Regions from separate parts of the Paenibacillus sp. BIHB 4019 genome, predicted to be linked through region 4. Evidence: riboswitches for the same ligand, from Rfam matches in the RefSeq annotation. Region 4 holds a riboswitch; each other region holds the start of a gene.
The links. A riboswitch is a leader RNA that binds a small molecule or an ion and turns the genes downstream of it on or off. The one in region 4 is predicted to bind cyclic di-AMP.
Positions count from the first base shown of each region.

Region 1 (5,507 bases), 550 kb from region 4:
TATCGCCCGTACACATAATCGTTTTGATGCCCATCGCTCGCAGCTGGTCGAACCGTTCCTTCATGCCCGGCTTGACCGTATCCTTCAAATAAATTAAGCCGAATATGTGCTGATCGACGGCGATGGCGAGCGGCGTGCCGCCTTCCTTGGCAATCCGCTCCGTCTCCTGAGCCAAATCAGCGGGTATGTCTCCTCCTTGGGCGAGCACCCAGCTGCGAATCGCTTCGACGGCTCCTTTGCGCACGAGCCGTCCATCGGCCAAATCGATGCCGCTCATCCGCGTCTCGGCTTGAAAGGGAACGAATTGACCGCCTTCGCCAAGCGCGGCATCGTAGGTTTTATCATGCTTTTTCATCCATTCCAGCACCGAGCGGCCTTCCGGCGTTTCATCCTGCAGGGAGGAAATAGCGGCCCATGCCGCTGCCTCATCTGCCCCAGCAGTGCCTACCGGATTGATTTCGCTCGCCATCCGATTGCCGAAGGTAATCGTCCCGGTTTTATCCAAAATCATCGTATTAATATCGCCAGCTGCTTCAACGGCCTTCCCGGACATGGCCAGCACATTGAACTGGGTGACCCGGTCCATGCCGGCGATTCCGATGGCGGACAGCAGGCCGCCGATCGTCGTCGGAATGAGGCAGACGAGCAGCGCGATGAGCACGGGAATTTCCAGATTGACGTCCACATAAGCGGCAATCGGGCCTAACGTGACGACGACGATGAGAAAAATAATGGTCAGGCTGATCAGCAGCGTGTTCAGGGCAATTTCATTCGGCGTTTTCTGCCGCTTCGCTCCTTCGACGAGCGCGATCATCCGGTCGATGAACGTTTCACCGGGCTCGCTCGTAATTCGCATTTTAATCCGGTCGCTGATGACCAGCGTTCCGCCCGTCACGGAGTTGAAGTCTCCGCCGGCCTCCTTGATGACGGGTGCCGATTCGCCGGTAATAGCCGATTCATCGACGGAAGCGAGGCCTTCAATGACCTCGCCGTCCCCGGGAATCATTTCCCCCTGCGAGACGATAACGATGTCCCCTTTGCGCAGCTCCGTAGAAGGGACGATTTGAATGCTGTCGCCCAGCAGCTTATTCGCCATAATTTCCTGCTTCGTTTTTTTCAGCGAGCCAGCCTGTGCTTTCCCGCGGCCTTCGGCTAACGCCTCAGCAAAATTGGCGAACAGCACCGTAAAGAGCAAAATAATAAAAACAGCCAGGTTGAAGCCGATGCGATTCTGCGAGTCGAAGTACCCTGGAAATAGGGTCATGAGCAGAACGATCAGCGTTCCAATCTCGACAACGAACATGACCGGATTTTTCATCATATGGACCGGATTCAGCTTGAGGAGGCTCATCTTGAGCGCCTCGGTCACGAGCGGCCTTGTGAATAATTTTTTAGCACGTTGGTCATTCATAACGCTTACCCCTCATTTCCCTTTAACGGATCGTTAAAAACTCGGCAATTGGCCCTGTGACAATGACGGGCAGAAACGTGAGCGCGCCGATCAAAATAACGACGCCCATCAGCATAACTGCAAACAGCGAATTGTCCGTTCGGAACGTGCCAATCGTCTCCGGCACCCACTGCTTGCGGCTGAGCGATCCAGCTACAGCAAGCAGCGCAATCATCGACATATATCGGCCGAAAAACATCACAAGCCCGGTCGTTATATTCCAGAACGGCGTATTGTCGGCCAGCCCCTCAAACCCGGAGCCGTTGTTGGCGGCCGAGGACGTATATTCATACAGCACCTGCGTAATGCCATGAAAACCCGAATTGGATATAGCGCCTTGCCCCAGATCGGTTAGAAAAGCCGCCGCCGTTGGCGCGAGAATAATAAACGGATGCACGAGAATGGCAATGGCAATCAGCTTCATTTCGCGCGGCTCTATTTTTCGCCCGAGAAATTCTGGTGTCCGTCCGACCATCAGCCCGCAGATGAACACCGTCAGCATCGCATACATCAGCATATTGACGAGCCCGACGCCTTTGCCGCCGAAGACGACGTTCAGCATCATTTGGGCAAGGGGAACGAGCCCGCCAAGCGGAGTGAGCGTATCGTGCATCGAATTGACCGAGCCGGTTGTGGCCGCCGTCGTCACCGTCGTGAACAGCGCGGACTGGGCGATGCCGAAGCGAACCTCCTTGCCCTCCATGCTGCCTTGCGAAGCATCGATGCCGAGTGTGGCGATCAGCGGGCTGCCGCTTTTTTCAGCCGTATAGGAAATCGTAAGAAAGATCAGAAACAGCGCCATCATCGCCGAAAAAATAACCCAGCCCTGCTTGCTGCTTTTCGCAAACCGGCCATACATGAAAGGCAGCGCGGCAGGCAGCGCCCACATGGACAAAATCTCAATAACATTCGTCAGCGGATTGGGATTTTCGAACGGATGGGCGGAGTTGACTCCGAAAAAACCGCCGCCATTCGTGCCAAGATGCTTAATCGACTCCAGCGAGGCGACTGGCCCGATGGCGATATGCTGAACCGCGCCCTCAAGTGTCGTAACGGCCAAGGTAGGGCTAAGCGTTTGCGGCACTTGCAGCGCCACAAGCAGCAGCGTAATGACAATAGCCAGCGGGAAGAAAATACGCGTATGCGCTTTGACGAAATCCTCGAAAAAGTTGCCGAGCGTTCCGCCTTTGCTTGTAATGCCGCGCACGAAGGCGACAGCAACGGAAAAGCCGGTAGCGGCCGACGTAAACATCATCATCGTAATGACCGCTATTTGCGCAAAATACGTCAGCCCTGATTCGCCGCTGTAATGCTGGAGATTCGTATTGGTCATAAAGCTGATGACCGTATTTAGGACGAGTGTCGGCTCCATGCTGCCGATTCCATTCGGGTTAAGCGGCAGGCCGCTTTGCACCCTCAGCAGTACATAGCTGACAGCTACGAGCACGAAATTGAGTGTAATAAAGCTGAGCGCATATCTTTTCCAGCTCATGCCTTGGCGATTTTTGAGCCCGATTACTGAATAGATGATCGCTTCGATTCGTGCGAACAGCTTGTCGGTACGGTTTGGAACGTTTGAAAACACGGAATATAAATAATGGCCAAGCGGCTTTGCGATCAGCATGATCATGCCGACAACTACCGCCATTTGCAGGACGTCCACAGCTATTCCTCCCTTGCTATAAATGATGAAATGTTATGTGCTAAAATTTCTCCGGATGGAGCAAGGCGTAGACGAGATACACCAGCAAGGCTCCTGTAACGAGCAGTATGACAATCATCCCCGTTCCTCCGTTTCGCTAATGGACCGATCGCACCAGCGAATAAATCCGGCAATCAGCCCGAAAGCTGCGATTAAGGTCAAAGCCATTCCGATATCCAGCATAGCTGCAGCACTCCTTATTTCGTTTTATCCCTTGTCATTTTGGAAAAGAAGGCAGCAAAAAAGAAGCCTTGGGCAAAGAGGACTCTTCACCCGCAGCTTCCTTCATCCGGGCATGATGCGCCCCTGATTCGCCTGCGATAAGTGTAAGTGTGGCCTCTCCCGTTGACGCTTGCGAGGTTAGCTGTCGGATTCGGGCGCGAGAGACGCCCTACGCTTGGCACTTATCGTGCCCTTGCGATTCACCCCGTGACGCTCCCTGCAATTGTCCATTGGACAACGACAGAGAGCCGTCGATGGTTCCCCCGTTTCTGCGGCAGTGCAGAACTCAGCGTTTGAAACAAAATGCCTGCCGATGTTGCGAGTGCTATTTTCGAAAAAAAGACAACAAAAAACCACAGAGGCGTATGACGCTCTGTGGCCTGATTTACAAGGTCACAATCGTTCACCATTCCTCTCTACACCTGCGCTTACGAGGTTAGCTGTCGGATTCGGGCGGTGAGAGTCGCCCTACATTTGCCTGGAGTTTCATGACACTCCTGCAAACGATTCACCCCTGCGCTGCCAGCTTCCGACTCTCACATCGGATGGATGCAGTGCGTTTGGTTCCCCCGCTCTTCGCTTAATAGGCGAAGACTCAGCGATCAAGCAAAAACGACTTCGTCGTCCTTCTGGGACGAGCGAAGAGCTTTGCCCTTAGAAATATAGAGAAAGGATAACGAAAACTTATTCTTTCCTATATTTCAAGGTGAAACGGCTATCGCCTTCCTTGGGCGGCGCAGCGCGTTTCAGTCCGAGAAATACAAGCCTATTTATAAGTGCAAAACTTATAAATTCTTATATTTCAAAAAAAAGGTTCATGCATGCTATGAATCATACTCCCCTGCCGCGATTGCTGTAAAGGAAGCTTACGCCGCAAAAGAGAGCGAATGCTGCGGATTAGCTTGATTTTAAACGCTTTCAACGAGATTTATCTTTAGCAAGGTCGTTTTATCTCGCGATTTCTTTTATTTTCTAAAAGCACCCCCTCTTTCCAGAAAACAAGGAAACGAATATGATAAATAGCATGCTGACAGAATCAGGTGTTTGCGGCTGCTCGGCCGCGTATATAAATAGCGGGGGGATGAACGATGTATAAAGTGCTGCTGGTAGATGATGAAGAAGAGACGCGCAGCGGGCTGCTGCACGAAATTGCATGGGAGCGCCATGGCTTTGAAATTGTGGATACGGCGGCGAACGGCAGGGAAGCGATGGAGCTGATTGAGCGTCTGGAGCCGGATATCGTAGCGACGGATATCAGCATGCCGTATATGAACGGCTTGGAGCTGGCGGAATGGACGAGGAAGACGTATCCGCTGACGCGCATCGTTATTTTTTCCGGCTATGATGAATTTGAATATGCGAAGCAGGCAATCGGCTTGCAGGTGGATGAGTATATTTTAAAGCCGTTTTCCGCGCAGCAGTTGCTTGAGGTGATGGACAAGGTGAAGGAGCGGCTGGACGATGAGCGCGAGAAGCGGGAAAATATGCAGCTTTTGCAGGAGCATTACCGTACGAGCCTGCCGGTCGTAAAGGAGCTGTTTCTGTCGTCGCTGCTCACCCGCAAGCTTCCGCTGCGGCATATTGAGGAGAAGGCAGAAAAATATGAGCTGGATTTAGCGGGCGAGGCGTACATGGTGTCCGTGCTGCACACGCATGTATTGGAAGCGCTTCCTGGATTGCCGCTCCGTGCAGCGGAAAGCTCGCTTGCGGCCTCCAGCGATCTCGACCTCAAGCTGTTTGCCCTGCGCAATGTGGCGGAGGAGGTGTGGGGCAGACTTGGGCTGGGCAAAGTTTTTCTGCATCAGGATCAAGTGGCACTGCTCGCAGTTGGACGGGGAAGTAGCGCGCAAGAGCTGATGGAACGGACGCTGGGCGGGCTTGCTGAAATGCTGCAAAATATTCAGAAATACTTGCGTTTTCCCGTAACGATTGGGGTCAGCTCAACGCTGGCGGATGTTGCGCAGCTAAAGCAGGGCTATGAGGAGGCGCAGCAGGCGCTCGATTATCATAATTTGGTGGGCAGCAACCGGATTATCTGCATTGACGATGTTGAGAAGCGCTATGTGGAAGAGCTGCAATTTGACGAGCTCAAGGAGCAGGCGCTCATTCGCTGCCTGCGGGTAGGCACGCATG
Region 1 is NZ_CP016808.1:2,461,392-2,466,898, forward strand. It holds gene kdpB (potassium-transporting ATPase subunit KdpB) at 1-1,411, opposite strand, end outside; gene kdpA (potassium-transporting ATPase subunit KdpA) at 1,434-3,113, opposite strand; gene kdpF (K(+)-transporting ATPase subunit F) at 3,154-3,231, opposite strand; cyclic di-AMP (ydaO/yuaA leader) riboswitch at 3,487-3,676, opposite strand; cyclic di-AMP (ydaO/yuaA leader) riboswitch at 3,785-3,985, opposite strand; gene BBD42_RS10490 (response regulator) at 4,463-5,507, shown strand, end outside.
Region 1: another riboswitch for cyclic di-AMP. It lies ahead of kdpF (K(+)-transporting ATPase subunit F); the one in region 4 lies ahead of BBD42_RS08085 (C40 family peptidase).

Region 2 (5,507 bases), 2.3 Mb from region 4:
CAGCTCGCTGTATAGATCTGCTTCGTCCTGTGCGCTATTTTTCTCACGCTTCAGCCAGCTGTACCACTGGAAAATCTTCGTTTCGCCATCAAGCTCAACCGGAAGCTGGATCGGTCCGACAACGTGGATATCGTGCGAATCGCCTTCAATTGTTTTTATTTTGTCATTTATAATAGAACGAATGGATGGTTTAATCATTAGTGTGCACCTTCTTCATCTGTATTTGATATAATAGGTTGAAAGGCTAAGCTTCATCTGCTAGACATGCACCTTGCCTTATTAACAATCATAGGGGAACAAATTTTCGCTTACCATTAGTAACTAATTATATATTCGAAATTCCATTACGTCAAGTTATGAGCGTTCAAAAAGTTTGCTTGTATATAAATACTATTAAAGCTATACTTAATAGCAAGTTATAATGAGGTGATCTACATGGAGAAATCCGGGCTTTGTCCGCGCCTGCACAAAGGGATGGACATTATAAGCAAACGATGGACCGGCTTGATTATTTATCAGTTGCTGTCCGGGCCGCAGCGCTTCAGCTGCATTCAAGGCGCCCTTCCCATTAGCGGCAGACTGCTGTCTGAGCGGCTTAAGGATCTTGAAAATGAGGGCATTGTAAGCCGCGCCGTCTTTCCAGACATTCCAGTTCGCATCGAATATTCGCTCACTGAAAAGGGACACGCACTGGAGCCGGTCATTCGCGAATTGCAGCAATGGTCATCCAATTGGGTAGCGCCTATGTCCATATCCAAGTAAAAGGTAAACGAAGCAGCCTCGGCCCCTCCATTGGGCCGGGGTTGTTTTGTGTATTCGGAGCGGGGGACGCTTCGCGGAATTATAGCAATCTACTATTAACGTCTAGTACCCTCTATCAGTAGGCCACATATAAATATATTATTCGTATCTCCCCATGATAATTGTCCTCATATGCGTTATCACTAGAAAGGAGGAACCCCCCTTGCTTACTGTCTTCATTATTTGCTCATCAGGCCTGTCCCTCTATTTCATTCTTAAGCCTCCTCCACCGATTAAACAGCCTACTATTCTAACCCTGTCCTCTGCGGCAACAGATAATCGCTATGACAGCATTAGCATAGAAAACGCTCAGCATACTGCCGCTGCCGCAAACGAATAACCCTTTCCCGCTTCACTATGAATTTAATCAAGAATTCGAGGTGATTACCATTTGATCTCGCTACCTTCCATGATCGTGTCCCTGTTTGCTTTCCTCTTCACTATCTTGCTCATTTTGTGGCGTCCCAGAGGGCTGAATGAAGCCATTCCTGCTACGTTTGGCGCCATACTCGTCCTACTGAGCGGCGTCGTCTCGTTGTCCGACCTAGCGCATATTAGCGCCACTGTAAGCGGAGCCGCCATCACTATTATGGCGACGATCGTCATGGCTATCGTGCTAGAAAGCTTCGGCTTTTTCATCTGGGCAGCCGAAGGGCTTGCTATTCGGGCACGAGGCTCAGGACTTAGGTTGTTCTGGTATGTAAACCTGATGTGTTTTCTGATGACGCTATTTTTCAACAATGACGGCAGCATTCTTATCACAACCCCGATTTTGCTCATTATGCTGCATCACATGGGACTGAAAAACCACCAAAAAATCCCATATCTTCTCTCAGGAGCATTAATCGCTACCGCCTCCAGCGCTCCCATCGGAGTCAGCAATATTGTAAATCTGATTGCGCTGAAAATTGTCGGCATGGATTTGTACATGCATACCGTCATGATGTTTATCCCCGCTACACTTGGTCTGCTGCTGCTCACCTTGCTGCTGTTCCTCTACTTTTACCATCAGCTTCCCCGGGAAGTACCCCGTGCGATCTCAATCGTCCCTATTCACTCTGGCTACCATCCTTTACTTACTCCTGCCGGAAGCAAGCCTGCGCAGCCCAAATACAGCAGCCGCTTTATGAAATCGATTCTGCTTTTCGTCTTCTCCGTTCGGCTCAGCTTATTTGCTGCATCCTATTTGCACATCCCCGTTGAGTGGGTCGCTGTTTTCGGCTCCTTGCTGCTCCTTTGTTGGCGCTGGATTTACCTGAAAATGCCGCCGAACGACATTTTGCGTAAAATCCCCTGGCATATACTCATATTCGCCTTCGCCATGTATATCATTATTTATGGCCTGCACAACATTGGCTTGACGCAAGGACTCGTTCAGGTGTTCGAGCCGCTCGTTACTGGCAGCCTGATGAATGCAAGCATTTTAATCGGAGGGCTCGTCTCCGCCATGTCGACACTCGTCAACAATCATCCCGCGCTCATGATCGGCACGATCACGCTCACTGAAATGAACCTCGACCCGCTTACCCTCAAAATCGCCTACCTCGCCAGCGTCATTGGGAGCGATATTGGCTCACTCATTTTACCGATAGGCACGCTAGCCTCACTCATTTGGATGAATCTCGTGCAGAAATCCAAAGTAAAAATCAGTTGGATGGATTATGTCAAAGTAACGCTTGTCATCATTCCGCCAGTGCTGCTGTTTACCCTCACTCTTCTTGCTCTATGGGTTGGCTGGATTTTCCCTATGCACTAGCTTATGACAACTTATACATGAGCGGTCAGACTGCAAATAGGTGTTTTCTTATAAACCCGCAGCTATTTTTATGGCAAACGGGCGCTGCCGCCAATTGACGGCAGCGCCCGTTTGCCTATTAGGCAGCAGCACTATTTATTTTATTTACTACTAAAAGGTTTACAATTGAGGAATAACGGTTTAATATATATCCCTAGCCGAATTCTAGCACTCTAATATTAATCGCTTAATTTTTCAATTGAAAAAGCGGGGGAACCAACAACGTGGTTGAAGCGAAAGCTTGAATCGCAAGGGGTGAATCCGGTGCATTGCGCACTGGTAGGGCAGCTCACTGGCCCGAATCCGACAGCTAACTCCGTAAGCGAACGTGAGGAGAGATGAAAATGATTGTCCTTCATGCGCCGGACGCTCCGCCTAAGGCGAAGCACGCAATGAAGCTTACGGTCAAACGCATTGAGCTGTTTGTCATTCCAGCACTCAATGTAGACGACGCCGGAAACCGTGCCTGCTTGCGGGTAACGACGGACAAAGGCATTGGCTTTGGCGAAACATTTGTCGACGAGATGGAGCGCCCTAACGATTGGGGCCTGTGGTGCAGCGCGCTGAGCAGCTTTATCGGCACCTTGTCTATTACAGGACGATCGCTTCGGAGCGAGCAAGCCGATCATCACAGTGTGTACAACCTATTCGATCATGCGATTCATCATCTCAAAAGCTGGACCGCAGAAATTGAACCGGACGACAACGCTTCTGAGGAACCTATTTTACTTAGCCGCTCCTTATTCTACCTTTCTATTTTTTAGCCTATTTTGGATCGCCATAATGCAAAAGAACCTTCCCCCGCCATGTTTCAGCTGGCAGGGAAGGTTCTTTTTTTTCTATTGGCTGCTTATTCTTTCAAGGTGAAACGGCTTTCGCCGTCCTCTGGCGGCGCGGCACGTTTCAGTCCGAGAAATATAGAGAAAGGATGGGAAAATCATATCCTTTCCTATATTTTAAATAAAATCGGTCATTGAATGGACAGTCAGCTCGCCCGGCGACGCAGCGTTGAAAGCCTGACCCCCTTGCGGATTTCGCGCATAAAACGTAATCGTACGCGGTTCGTTCGGCAGCAGATCGAAATAGTTGTCGCTGAAAATACCTTCGATCGATGCGGAAAGCCGAACCTGCTTGGCCAGCGTATCCGTCTCCAGTACATAAGCGGTGCCCCCGCTGCCTTGAACCTTGCTGATCTTTATGGCCGGAGCCGCAAGCTCAAGCTCATTCATCGGCTTGAAATAATGCTCCTTCTCCTCTACGAGCAGTCCGCCCTGCTTTAGCTTCGCCACAAGAACGACCTCGCCTGGCTGAATGCCCTCGGAAAGCAGCGCTTCCAGCTCTAAGGAGCAGGCGATATGGCCGTTGTTTGGCTGAAGCGATACCGGAACGGCAAACTGCTTCAGCACCTTGCCCGCGAATGAACGCAGCTCAAGCGCAAGCTCGCCGATGAAAGGCTCATTTTGATCTGACAATACATAACAATCGACACGGCCGCTGCTCGCGCAGTCAAACGACAGCATGATGTCGCGGAAGCTGCGTGCCGCATAATATTGCAGTGCTTTCCAGCGCCCGTAATAGTCCATTCCCGCCCATGAGGCGACAGGCCAGCAATCGTTCATTTGCCAATACAGGGACCCCATGCAAAATGGCTTTTTCCGCCGATGGGCCTCAATCGCTGTCTTCATCGCCTCCGCCTGCAAAACCTGGCTCAAATACAGAAATGCCGGGAAATCCTTCGGCTGGCGCAAATACATATCCATATATTCCTTGATCAGCTGGTTGCCGCGCGCGTTTTTCTGATGCGCCAGCATAACCTCCGATTCAATGGCCATGTCCGCATCTTCCGCATACTGCTGCACCGTTTGCAGCTCAGGGAACGATTGGAAGCCGTATTCGCTCATGAATCGGCCGACGTGGACGTTGTATTTTTCAAAAGGCTCGACATTATGCCAGACGCCCCAATAGTGAATATCGCCGCTCTTCGACAAGTTGAAGGCATGCTGCTCACCGTCTCCCGTCAGCCCCCGCATCGGTGAAGAAGGCCAATACGCAATGCCATTGCCAAGCCCCGCGACCGCTTGCGGCAATATCCGGTGGAAAATCGCCTCATAATCAGCCCACAGCTGCTCGCGCTGCTCAGGCGCATAGTCGCGCTTCCAGCCCCAGCCCATATTTTCATCATAATGCGACCAGGCCGTATCGATTTCATTGTTGCCGCACCATATCGCGATGCAGGGGTGATTGCGCAGACGCCGTACGTTTTCCTCCGCCTCCAAACGCACATTTTCCAGAAAAGCCTTATCTCCCGGATACATGCTGCAAGCGAACATGAAGTCCTGCCAAACGAGCAATCCATACTCATCGCACAGCTCATAAAAGGCATCCGCCTCATAAATGCCGCCGCCCCACACCCGGAGCATATTCATATTCGCTAACGCAGCACTCGCAATTTCATGACGGTAACGCTCATAGGTCACGTCAGGCAGGAAACTGTCATTCGGGATATGATTGGCGCCTTTCGCGAACACCGGAACCCCATTTAGCTCGATATAAAAGGCATGGCCCTGCTCGTCCTGATCGGTTACCAGCCTCACTGCCCGCAAACCCGTCGTTACACTGCGGCTGCTTACGGACTGCTCGACCCCATCCTTTGTTTGCACAAGCAGCGCTTCAAAATGATACAGCTCCGGCTTGCCGAGGCCTCTGCACCACCAAAGCCGCGGCTGCGCAATTGAAGCCGCCAGCTCCACCGTCTGCAAGCCCGCCGCCAGCTGAACCTGCTGCTCCCAGACCCTGCCGTCGGCATTTACCCGCAGCATCCCTTGCCAAGCTTGCTCGCATTCCACTTCTGCTGCAATCCTTAGGCTCGCATGGGCTGCGGTGATTTCCTGCTGCTCGATATACAGATCTG
Region 2 is NZ_CP016808.1:4,209,406-4,214,912, reverse strand. It holds gene BBD42_RS18315 (GTP cyclohydrolase II) at 1-198, opposite strand, end outside; gene BBD42_RS18310 (winged helix-turn-helix transcriptional regulator) at 436-762, shown strand; gene BBD42_RS18305 (arsenic transporter) at 1,193-2,557, shown strand; cyclic di-AMP (ydaO/yuaA leader) riboswitch at 2,771-2,936, shown strand; gene BBD42_RS18300 (hypothetical protein) at 2,941-3,360, shown strand; gene BBD42_RS18295 (beta-mannosidase) at 3,553-5,507, opposite strand, start outside.
Region 2: another riboswitch for cyclic di-AMP. It lies ahead of BBD42_RS18300 (hypothetical protein); the one in region 4 lies ahead of BBD42_RS08085 (C40 family peptidase).

Region 3 (5,507 bases), 190 kb from region 4:
TAATGCAGAAGCTCGTGCAGCGCTTGTAGAACTGCTTCCCGTTCGCATAGCCGATCCCCAGCAGCTTACCCATAACCAGCCGCCGCTTTGCCGCTTCTTCATGCACAATTAAGCCAGCTGCCATCAGATCGTCCCATGTAATGGCCCCGACGCTCTCAGCCGTTTCTGTACGCACCTCCGAGAGCGCCTGCCTAATCGCATCAGGCGCCGCGTTCTCAATGCCGATATCCCCTTTATAAGAGGCCAGCTCCTGCGGTAAAAAAGCATGCTTGCAGCCCGGCACGCGCTGAGCGACAATTTTACGAATACGCTCTCCTGCATGATCCGGATCTGTAAATATAATAACGCCACGGCGCTCCTGTGCCAGCGCAATGCGCCGCAGCACATCCTCGCCAATGGCCGATCCATTCGTCTCAATCGTATCGGCTTCAACAGCCCGCTTAATCGCTACCGTATCCTCTTTGCCTTCTACTACAATCATTTCCTTGATCACATCGAACAATCCTTTCACAAAGGGAAACTTATCAAGCTCATATTTCATAAATTCCATAAAAAATGGGCGATTGCTGCAACAACAACCCGCTCATTTGCGTCTGTTTTATTATAACCCCAATTAGCCATTCAAGCGAATCTGACGCAAACAAAAAGAAGAGGCAAGGCCTCTTCCGCATCCAGTCATATTTAGCTTATGATTGCGATAAACTAGAGCACAATCCATAAAGAACTGCTACTAATTAGCTAAGCGATGGCTTGTTAGGACCAATCACATAAACGGTAAATCCTTTTTTCTTACCAAATTTATTCGCTTGCTTTTCACTGTCAAAATAAACATCGATCTTATTGCCCTTGATCGCACTTCCGGTATCTTCAGCACGGCGGAAACCAATGCCCTCGATATACACCCACCAACCGAGTGGAATGATATCCGGGTCAACGGCAATTGTCCGTCCTTCCGATACTTTAGCGCCAGATGCCGTAATTCCGTAGTCAGGATGTCCTTCGCTCTTGCCCGTAGAAGCTAAGCCAGCTGAATAAGCCGTCAGGGTGACGTTGCTGAGCACTTTTTTGGATGTGAGCGTTGTGCCGTCTACCGTTACATTGTTGCTGGTTGTCGCTGTCGACAGCACAGTAACTTTAGGCTCCGGCTTTTTCGTACCGACTGCAACGACCTGATTGACCGCAACCGTTTCGACTACCTTGTCTACCACTTTCTTGGAAACAAGTACACCATCTTCAAACTGCTTCTCAATTTTGATCGTTACGACGCCTTCTTTGCCCGTCTGCACAACCTTCTCCTTGCCTACTTCCAGGTTCGGATCTTCCTTCTTCACAATGGTGAACGGCGTTGTGCTGGACGACTTGCCTAGCTTCGTATCGACGCGAATGACTGTTACGGTCATATCCGCGCTGACGCCCGAGCCAAGCGAAGGTAATACTTTATCATCATCTTCAACAGGAATATTTAATTTCTTTATCGCTGCCTGCACGGTTTTCTCTGTCGTGTACACCGTTGATGTTTTGCCATCAGCTTTTACAAGTAGCGGTACCGCATGCTTAATTTCAAAGCGGTCCCCATCCTTTACTGCCGTATTCAGAGGTACAGACACCTCGTCATGCGGGCCAATTGTAATAGCTTGTTCATCCAGTAGGCGTTGCAGGACCCATTGTTTCGTTGAAACAACAGTTTCTTGTCCATTCACTACTACGGATACGCTTTTGTCAGCCGATCCGTACAACAACACCAAAAACATGAAAGTCATAGCGATTGAGATCGTAGTACTCAAAAGAATCAAACGCAAGTTTTCACGCTTCCATCGCAATGCGAAAGACATGCTGGATGATCGTTTCCCATGGGTCTCACTTGCTTGAATAATGCCCACTTCATCGGTCCTCCTTCATAGCCCCGCCGTCGAATTACGCATGATACCATTGACGCGACTATAGTATATTGGCGTGCTTCTAGCACGCTCCAGTATATTTCCTCTGCAACCTCCTAGATTTACCCTATGACGACGGTTTACCCAATATTCAAAAATAAAAAGAAAGCCCGTCGACAGAGGATCTGTATCGTGGCTTCCCGGGAACGTCAAAATAGACTATTCAGGAATGGTGGATGCACGAGGTTGATCACTCTCTATAAACGCTTACGAGGTTAGCTGTCGGGTTCGGGCAAGAGAGCTGCCCTATCGTCGGAAGAATGCTCATGGCAATCCCCGCCAAATTCACCCCTAGAAGAAATTCAATGCGCGTGCAATGTGATCCGCAAATTCCTCACAGCATCGTGCCTGGTTCCCCCGCTCTCCAAAGTTCGAAGATTAAGCGCAAACTGGAAATCCAATACAAAAATTTAAAGCTCTGAAATGAATCATACCTTCATCTGAGCCTAATTGTAAAGATCAGATAAAAACCGATTTAAGCGAAATTTTAGGATATTTACGGAAAAGAGAGTCTATTTCAGCATGAAAAATTAGTTTTATCGCCGGAAAGGTCACTTATTCTCGTTTTTAAAGCCGTTTTTACACAATTCCGAAACATTTTTTACCGTTTTCGGTCGTCAAATTGGCGATTTCGGCTACCGATTTTCCTAATATTTCTGCTGCCGCTTCCGCAACGAGCGATACATAAGACGTCTCATTTCGTTTCCCTCGGAATGGATGAGGGGTCAAATATGGGGCATCCGTTTCGATCAAAATTCGGTCACTCGGAACCATCGCAAGCACCTCTTTTGGCACCCTTGCATTTTTGAATGTAAGCGGTCCCCCGAACGATATATAGAAGTTCATATCGAGGCATTTTTGAGCCGTTTCTGGACTGCCGGAAAAACAATGCATAATGCCTCCGACCTCAGAAGCATTTTCCTCCTTCAGCAGCTTGACAATATCTTCATGGGCATCGCGGTTATGAATAATAATTGGTTTTTTCAGCTTCTTGGCTAAGCGAATTTGCTCGCGAAATACGCGGTGCTGGACATCTTTAGGAGACGTATCCCAGTGGTAATCTAGTCCGATTTCCCCAATAGCTACCACTTTAGGATTAGAGCAAAGCTCTTCAATCCATCCCAGATCCTCCGGCAGCATGTCGATGCTGTCAACGGGGTGCCAGCCAACTGCTGCATAGATAAAATCATATTTTTCTGCCAGCGCAAGTGTTGTTGGAATCGTTTCCCGATTGAAACCAATATTAACCATTAAATCCACCCCTGCCGCACGCGCTCTTTCGATAACAGCTTCGCGGTCTTCGTCAAAATGCGGGGAGTCCAAATGTGTGTGCGTGTCGAATAAAGAAATCATAATTGAGCAAGCTCCTTCTATATTATAGTCTAAGGTGAAACGGTCGAAAGCCGTCCTTTGGCGGCGCGTTTCAGTCCGAGAAATATAGAGAAAGTATGGCAAAATCATATACTTTCCTATATTTTAAATAACATTCGTACTTTATCGCTTAATTGATCAGCGGCAGCGCGCAGCTTCTCTTCCGGATAATACAAATGGGACTGGCCCTGATGAAGTCCAGTAATGGAACGAATGATGTCAGATTTCGTGGAAATTTCACTGACAGTCTCGTAGCTGTCCATTAACAAAATCGGCGTCTTTTCTTCTTTTCCGCCTTTTTTCGTATCAGGCTGATACACATCATACGGTTGATCAAATGGAAAATCAATTTCCATATGGTAATCCGGGTTCAACCCGATCGCTGCAAATTGTTGTCTTACTTCATTAAAGAGGCCAATATCCGGTTTATCCAGCATGATGTATTTATAGAGGCGACGCGTCAAAAAACGATCACATAGCTCCGCCAGCAGTTCATCGCTTTCTTCGCTCCATTCTATAAAGGCTGTCTGCAAATACGCCTCATCCAGCTTCAAATATTGTTTAACCCCAATTGTCCCGTCAAGCAGCCGTTTCAGCGGCTCCGGCATCCAACCAAATGTGTAGCCACCCTCATAAAGCTCCTTCGCTCTGCGAAATATTTGTCTAAGGATGATTTCCGAGCTTCTCGTCACCGGATGGAAATAAATTTGCCAATACATTTGATAGCGGGACATCAAATAATGCTCCACGGCGTGCATGCCGCTTTCTTTAACAACAATCCTTCCATTAATAGGACGGAGCACACGCAGAATACGCTCCAAATCAAAGTTGCCATAATTGACCCCTGTGAAATAAGCATCCCTCAATAAATAGTCCATTCGGTCCGCATCTAGCTGACTGGAAATCAAGCCGCTAACAATTGGATTCGGATATGTCTTATTAATAACAGCAGTGACATGTTCAGGAAAGTCGTCTGCTACATTTCGTAGTATACGATTGACCTCGGTGTCCTCGAGCAAAATGCTGCAGGTCCACTGCTCGTGATGCGTATCGAATACTTGCTCCAGCGAATGGGAAAATGGCCCATGACCAACGTCATGCAGCAGTGCAGCGCAAAGCGCCAATAGCCGCTCCTCCTGCGGCCAACCGGGAAAACCATTGCGTTCGAATTGGGAAATAATCTTTCTAGTAATTTCATACACGCCAAGGGAATGGGAGAATCGGCTATGCTCAGCGCCATGAAAAGTAAGATAAGAGGTACCTAGCTGCCGAATACGCCGTAATCTTTGAAATTCCTTCGTATTGATTAGATCCCATATCGTCTGATCCTGAACATAAATATATTTATGAACGGGGTCTTTAAAAACTTTCTCTTCCGATAGCTGTCGGTTCATTCAACAAATCAACTCCTTTTGTTCTCTGGTTCGACATAAAAAAGTAAAAAATATGTCGAAGAATGTCGCAAAACAGTTTCCAAAATGTCGAAGCTGTTGTATTCTATAGTAAGAGTAATATGACCTTACTATATAGTCAAACTCCCTTAGTAGCTGCAATTTTCTTCAATAATTTCAGTTGACTATTATGGGAAACGTTGGTATTATAGTAGACATAAAAAGAGAAACTATGTCGAAAAGTGACGAATACACTTTTTGATGAGAGGGGAAACAAATTATTATGATGAAGTCCACAGGTATTGTCCGTAAGGTTGATGAATTAGGTCGCGTTGTTATTCCAATCGAGCTTCGCCGTACGCTTGGTATCGGAGAGAAAGATGCACTAGAGATTTATGTAGACGGCGAGCGCATTATGTTGAAGAAATATGAGCCAGCTTGTATCTTCTGTGGTAACGCTGAGAACGTATCTTACTTCAAAGGAAAAATTGTTTGTCACATTTGCCTATCAGAAATGCCTTCACCTGTGACAAAATAAAAAAAATAGGTTATAATAACCTTATTCAACTAGTTAATTCTAACCTTTTAATACTCCTTATTGCCTTCCTGTGCTAGAACCCGGCCAGGAAGGTCTTTTTTTTCTCTATTTTCTTGTTTTTCTAGCGGTTTACTTCATTATAAACATCTCGCTTTGATAGACCACGATCTGTAGCTGCCTTTTTTATCGCGTCCTTACGTCCAAGCTCTGCTTCGTAATGCTGCACATGCTCTTCCATGCTCAGCTCCGCCCACCAAGCGGCAGCAAGCT
Region 3 is NZ_CP016808.1:2,100,451-2,105,957, forward strand. It holds gene rnmV (ribonuclease M5) at 1-493, opposite strand, end outside; gene BBD42_RS08870 (resuscitation-promoting factor) at 735-1,880, opposite strand; cyclic di-AMP (ydaO/yuaA leader) riboswitch at 2,126-2,332, opposite strand; gene BBD42_RS08875 (TatD family hydrolase) at 2,517-3,290, opposite strand; gene BBD42_RS08880 (HD domain-containing protein) at 3,407-4,702, opposite strand; gene BBD42_RS08885 (AbrB/MazE/SpoVT family DNA-binding domain-containing protein) at 4,983-5,237, shown strand; gene rsmI (16S rRNA (cytidine(1402)-2'-O)-methyltransferase) at 5,359-5,507, opposite strand, start outside.
Region 3: another riboswitch for cyclic di-AMP. It lies ahead of BBD42_RS08870 (resuscitation-promoting factor); the one in region 4 lies ahead of BBD42_RS08085 (C40 family peptidase).

Region 4 (5,507 bases):
GTGCTGGTCGGCATTGAGAAGCAGGTCGGAGCAAAGACGATGTCAAAAATTATGCGCACATATTTTCAAAAATACAAATTCAAGCATCCAACCACATCTGATTTCCAGCGTGTCGTTGAGCAGGTTACGAAGGAAAAATGGCAGGACTATTTCCACCAGTATGTATATGGCAGCCTGATGGCGGATTTTTCAGTAGAGGCTATTCGAGTGAATGAAGTGGAGCAGGATGGCCAAACGGAGTACGAGTCTACGGTGCTGATCAAGCGCAATGGCGGGCAAAATGGGCCAATCCCGCTTATATTCTCCTTTACAGACGGCGAAAAGATTTCGAAAACATGGGATGCCGCCGAGTCGCATATCCAGTATAAGGTTGTGCATGCTGCTCCGCTTGCCTGGGTGGCGGTTGACCCGAAAAACAGCAATGTGCTGGACAACAAGCATATTAACAATTTTATGCGCGCAGAAGTGCCCGAGCAGTCGCGCATTCGATGGAGCCTCGGTTTGACGAAGCTCATTGAAGGCTTGCTCGGATCCGTAGGCTGGTAGAGAGGAGGTTGAAAAATGAAGCAGCATATGAAGCAAGGCTGGCGGCTCGCTATCCGCCATTTCTATATCGTCATTCTGTTATTCCTTTACCAGCTATTATGGGGACTTTTCCTTTACCGTTTTGTTGATATGACTGTACTGCCGCTGCTGCGGCGCTTTCCGCTCCAGCATCCGTCTGACTCGGCCGTGTCGCTGTTCTTCAGCGAGGCCCAGTTTCAATTGACGAAGACGGATTTGATCAATCCTTATTTGTGGCTTCTGGGCGGCTTGTTCGCCGCCCGCATGCTGCTGACGCCGCTGTTCAATGCGGGGCTGCTCTACTCGCTGCATCATATGGGCGAAATAGGCGAAACGCAGTTTCTTCAAGGCATTCGCAAAGCTTGGAAGCCCGTGACGCTGCTCTATTGGCTGCGCACGCTGCTTATTTTCGCACCCGGCTGGTTCCTGCTGCCTCGCGCCTTCAAGCTGCTTATGGAGGGCCATTCGCTAGGCGAGCTGCTGCAAGGCACGCTGCCGGGCTTTGGCGGCTGGCTGCTATGGAGCTTCCTCGTTCACCTGCTGCTGCTCGCTATGCAGTTCGGCGCCGCCTCCGGCACGGGCTCCTTGCGCTGGCTTGGCCATGCGCTCCGAAATCTTTTCCCTTATGCCGGCATCTCTCTGCTGATGTGGCTGCTGGCTATTGCCGCTTCGCTCTGTGTGTCTGGGCTTTCCTATGCTTGGGCAGGCATGCTGGCACTCATCATGCATCAAGCCTATCATCTGCTGCGCACCTTGTTAAAAGTATGGACGCTCGCTGCCCAATACGATTGCCTGCAATCCAAGCAGAGCTGAGACCCTTAGAAAAATGAGGGCAGCCCTACCTAATTCTCATTTAGTATTCTCATTTTTCTAAAGTCCTTCTCATAAAAAAAACCGATTGCGGCCAGAAGGCCGCAATCGGTTTTTTGCCGTTATCCTGGACCTGCAGGCAAAGCCTCCATTTACTTCCCAGCCTATATGCCGACCTAGCACAAACTCTCTAAATCTTCATTTTACGCTATAATTCTTGCCTATTTACACGATTCTTAGCATATTGGCTGCCTATTTATCATATAAACTGACAAAATGTTTTTTTGCCCAAGAACGGCGATAGAACGAACATTTATTAGGCAAGAAACTTGTTTTAACGCAAAATTGAGCCAAAAGGTTACATGAGAATTATTAGAAATTCATTCATATAGAAGGAAATCACATGAAAAAACCGAATTATTAGCGCAGAGCAAAATTAAACCAGCCTAATTTTTTATACCGCAAAGGTATAGAAATACGGGGGAACCACTTTGGGTGAATTGATTTCGATGCTTGGACGGCTTGATTCAAGTGTCTTGGAAATCATAGGGAACCTTCACAACCGAACCCCACAGCTAACCTCGTCGGCACCGGAAGGAGTTTCAAATTTTGAAGAAGGTTACTGCACTACTCGTTGGTCTTGTATTAATGCTTGCTTTCCAAGCAGGCAGCGTGTTCGCGAGTTCGAAGATGGATGGTGTTATCGCTGATCTGATCGGCACACCGTACCAAAGCGGCGGAACAACTACGAAAGGCTTCGACTGCTCCGGTTTTACGAAGTATGTTTTCGACAAAATGGGCATCGATCTTTCCCGTACTTCCCAAGCTCAATCGAACGATGGCAGTGAAGTGAAGAAGAGTGACCTGATCGCTGGCGATCTCGTATTCTTCAACACGAGCGGCAAAGGCATCTCCCACGTTGGTATTTACGTAGGCGATGGAAAGTTTGCACATGCTTCCTCGAGCAGAGGCGTTATTATTAGCAAACTTAGCGAGTCTTATTATGCTGATCGTTACGTATCAGCTACACGCGTTATGAGCCAAGACGCTTACGACAAGTACGCAAGCGAGCAATAGAGCCAGACCACGCTTTTTTCGCTTACATAACGAAAAGCTGCTGTCTCAATCAGCAAAGCCGCAGTTGTTTGTCTTCGGACAAATCGCTTGCGGCTTTGCTGTTTTCTGGCACGGACACAAGGGGGCTCGTTTCCATGTATGTATATATTCACCGCAAAGACCTGCGTTCAAACGATTTGCGCAGTTTTGATTATTTGCGCCGCTCTGGGCAGCGCGGCTTTCATCTGCTCATTATAGATCCGGCTCTGGCGGACGGCGACCGGCTCTCTTGCCACAGCGGCCGGACCTTCCTGACACAGGCCGCCTCCCTATTGGAACAATACAAGGCGGCAGGCGAGCAGCTGCATGTGCTTTACGGTGATCCCGCTGCTATTACCGATGCGCTGCTGCAAGCACATCCCATTGAAGAAGTCGTCGTCCACATGGACTATACGCCTTATGCAAGGGCACGCGACCACGCTATACAGCAGGTTGTACGCGCAGCGGGACGCCGCTGGATGCCGCTCGAAGATGCGCCGCTGGCCGATTTGGAGGAGCTCCATACATTTTCCCGGCGCAGTGAGCCTTACAAGGTATTTACGCCGTTTTACCGCATGTGGCAATCCTTTATGCAGAGCCACTATTCCCCTGCGGGCGAGACAACACTGCAGCAGCTTAATACGCTGAAAAATATAGATGCCAGCATGGCAGAGCGCTTCAGTCTGCCGCGGGAGCATTCGGCAGCACCTGCCCTTCTGCAATTAGCTGACAATATACAACGCGGGCAATCGCATGAGGCGGGCAATCCAGCTGCCTTAGAAACGCTTCATGCAGCCGACGCGCTGGAGCAGTTTCTAAATCGCCGCCTGGCTGGCTATGCTGACAGCCGCGATCAGTTTGCAGTCGGCCAGACGAGCCATTTGGCGCGTTATTTGAATACGGGAGCGCTGTCAGCACGGCAAGCCTACGAAGCGGCGCAGCAGCAGTTTGGAGCCGAGGCGTGGATTAGACAGCTGGCTTGGCGGGATTTTTTTCTATATCAAGGAAAATACAATGAGGACTTCTACCGCTATGAGCAGAAGTTTGATTTATCTGCGCTGAGCGATCAGCATTTCGAGGCATGGAGCGAAGGAAAAACGGGCATTCCTGTTATTGATGCCGCTATGAAGCAACTAAATGAAACGGGAGAAATGCCGAATCGGCTGCGGATGGTTGCCGCCATGTTTTTGACGAAAAATCTGTTATGCCCGTTTACGCTGGGCGAGCAGTATTTCCGCCGCCAGCTGGCCGATTATGATCATACGCTGAACCGAGGCGGCTGGCTTTGGAGCTCGTCGCTTGGTTACGACGCCGCGCCGTATTTTCGCATTATGAATCCGGCTACGCAGTCCGCAGCACATGATCCGAGCGGCACTTACATTAGACGCTGGCTGCCGGAGCTTGCCCATCTGCCTGATAAGCAAATCCACCTGCCGCAGCCGCATGCCATCGTTGATTTGAAAGCTTCACGCGCCCGCGCGATTGAGATTTATAAGGAGATTGTGTAAGGATGACAAAAACAAGTGCTGCTCCTGCTGGTGCCCAGCCGCCATTTGGCTGGAAGATAGCCGCTATGGATACTTCCCATGCCCGGCAGTTGTGCGATTGGCGGTATGAGCCGCCTTACGGCATCTATCAATGGCCCGCATGGGAGGTTATGGAGCAAGCCGAAATGGAGTTTGGTGATCCGGAGCTGCGCCAGAGGCAATATGCGGCTATTTTAGATGACCGCGGGGAACTCGCTGGTTTTGCACAGTTTTTCCCGCTAGGGGAAGAAGTGCTGCGGCTTGGGCTGGGTCTTCACCCACAGCTTTGCAGCAGGGGCTCAGGCACCGCCTTTGTGGCGCTGCTGGTAGAGGAGGCTTGCCGCCGCGCTCCTAATAGCGAGCTGGATTTGGAGGTGCTGACCTGGAATGCACGCGCGATTCGTGTATACGAGAAGGCAGGCTTCCGTATTACCGACACGTATATCCGCCCGACACCGCAAGGCGCGGCGGAATTTCATTGTATGGTTTACGGAGGAGGGAAAGAAGCCTAGCGTCTCTCTTCCCCTTCCTCTTCCTTACCTAGCCCTTTCTTTACCCTTTCCGCTCCCATCAGCCACCGACCCGCTCCAACTGCTGCAACTGCAACGGTTCAGCCTGCCTCGTCTGGCTCATGTAACAGCCCATTCGCTCCAAAGCTTCCGACAGCTTTGCTGATGATACCGAATAGGAGCAGCGGATGCGCCCTTCACCGCCCGGGCCAAAAACATGCCCTGGCACGACGGCCACTCCCGCTTCCTTCATGAGCTTGAAGGCGAACTGCTCCGAGCTTAGTCCCGTATGGGCAATGGATGGAAAAGCATAAAACGCCCCTTCCGGCATATGGCAGGAAAGCCCCAGCTGCTGCAGGCCGCCCACGAACATCGCCCTGCGCTGCTTGTAAGCCCCCTTCATTGCATCCTTGTCTGCCAATCCGCTGCGCAGCGATTCCAGAGCAGCAATCTGTCCCATAATAGGCGCGCACATTGCCGTGTATTGATGAATTTTCAGCATTTGCGAAATAATTTCCACAGGGCCGCAGGCATAGCCAATACGCCAGCCTGTCATGGCAAAAGCTTTCGAGAAGCCATTTATGACGATCGTCCGCTCCTGCATGCCAGGCAGCGATGCGATGCTCACATGCTGGCTTTCATAAGTCAGCTCCGCGTATACCTCATCAGAGACGACGATCAGATTATGCGCCTTCACCAGCTCGGCAATGGGGAGCCAATCCTCATAGGACATGACTGCACCCGTTGGATTGTTCGGATAGTTGATCAGCAGCACCTTGGAGCGCGGGGTGATTTTTTCCCGCAGCGATTGTGCCGTTAGCTTGAATTGCTCCTGCTCATGCGTCTCAACGTTAACAATACTGCCGCCCTGCAGCGCTACAATGGGCGAATAAGCGATATAGCTTGGAACTGGGATCAGCACCTCGTCGCCCGGACAAATCAAGGTTCTCATCGCCAGATCAATCGCCTCGCTGCTGCCCACCGTCACGAGAATCTCATCCTT
Region 4 is NZ_CP016808.1:1,911,805-1,917,311, forward strand. It holds gene BBD42_RS08075 (M1 family metallopeptidase) at 1-546, shown strand, start outside; gene BBD42_RS08080 (hypothetical protein) at 562-1,377, shown strand; cyclic di-AMP (ydaO/yuaA leader) riboswitch at 1,808-1,979, shown strand; gene BBD42_RS08085 (C40 family peptidase) at 1,981-2,451, shown strand; gene BBD42_RS08090 (cryptochrome/photolyase family protein) at 2,586-3,977, shown strand; gene BBD42_RS08095 (GNAT family N-acetyltransferase) at 3,980-4,507, shown strand; gene BBD42_RS08100 (aminotransferase class I/II-fold pyridoxal phosphate-dependent enzyme) at 4,566-5,507, opposite strand, start outside.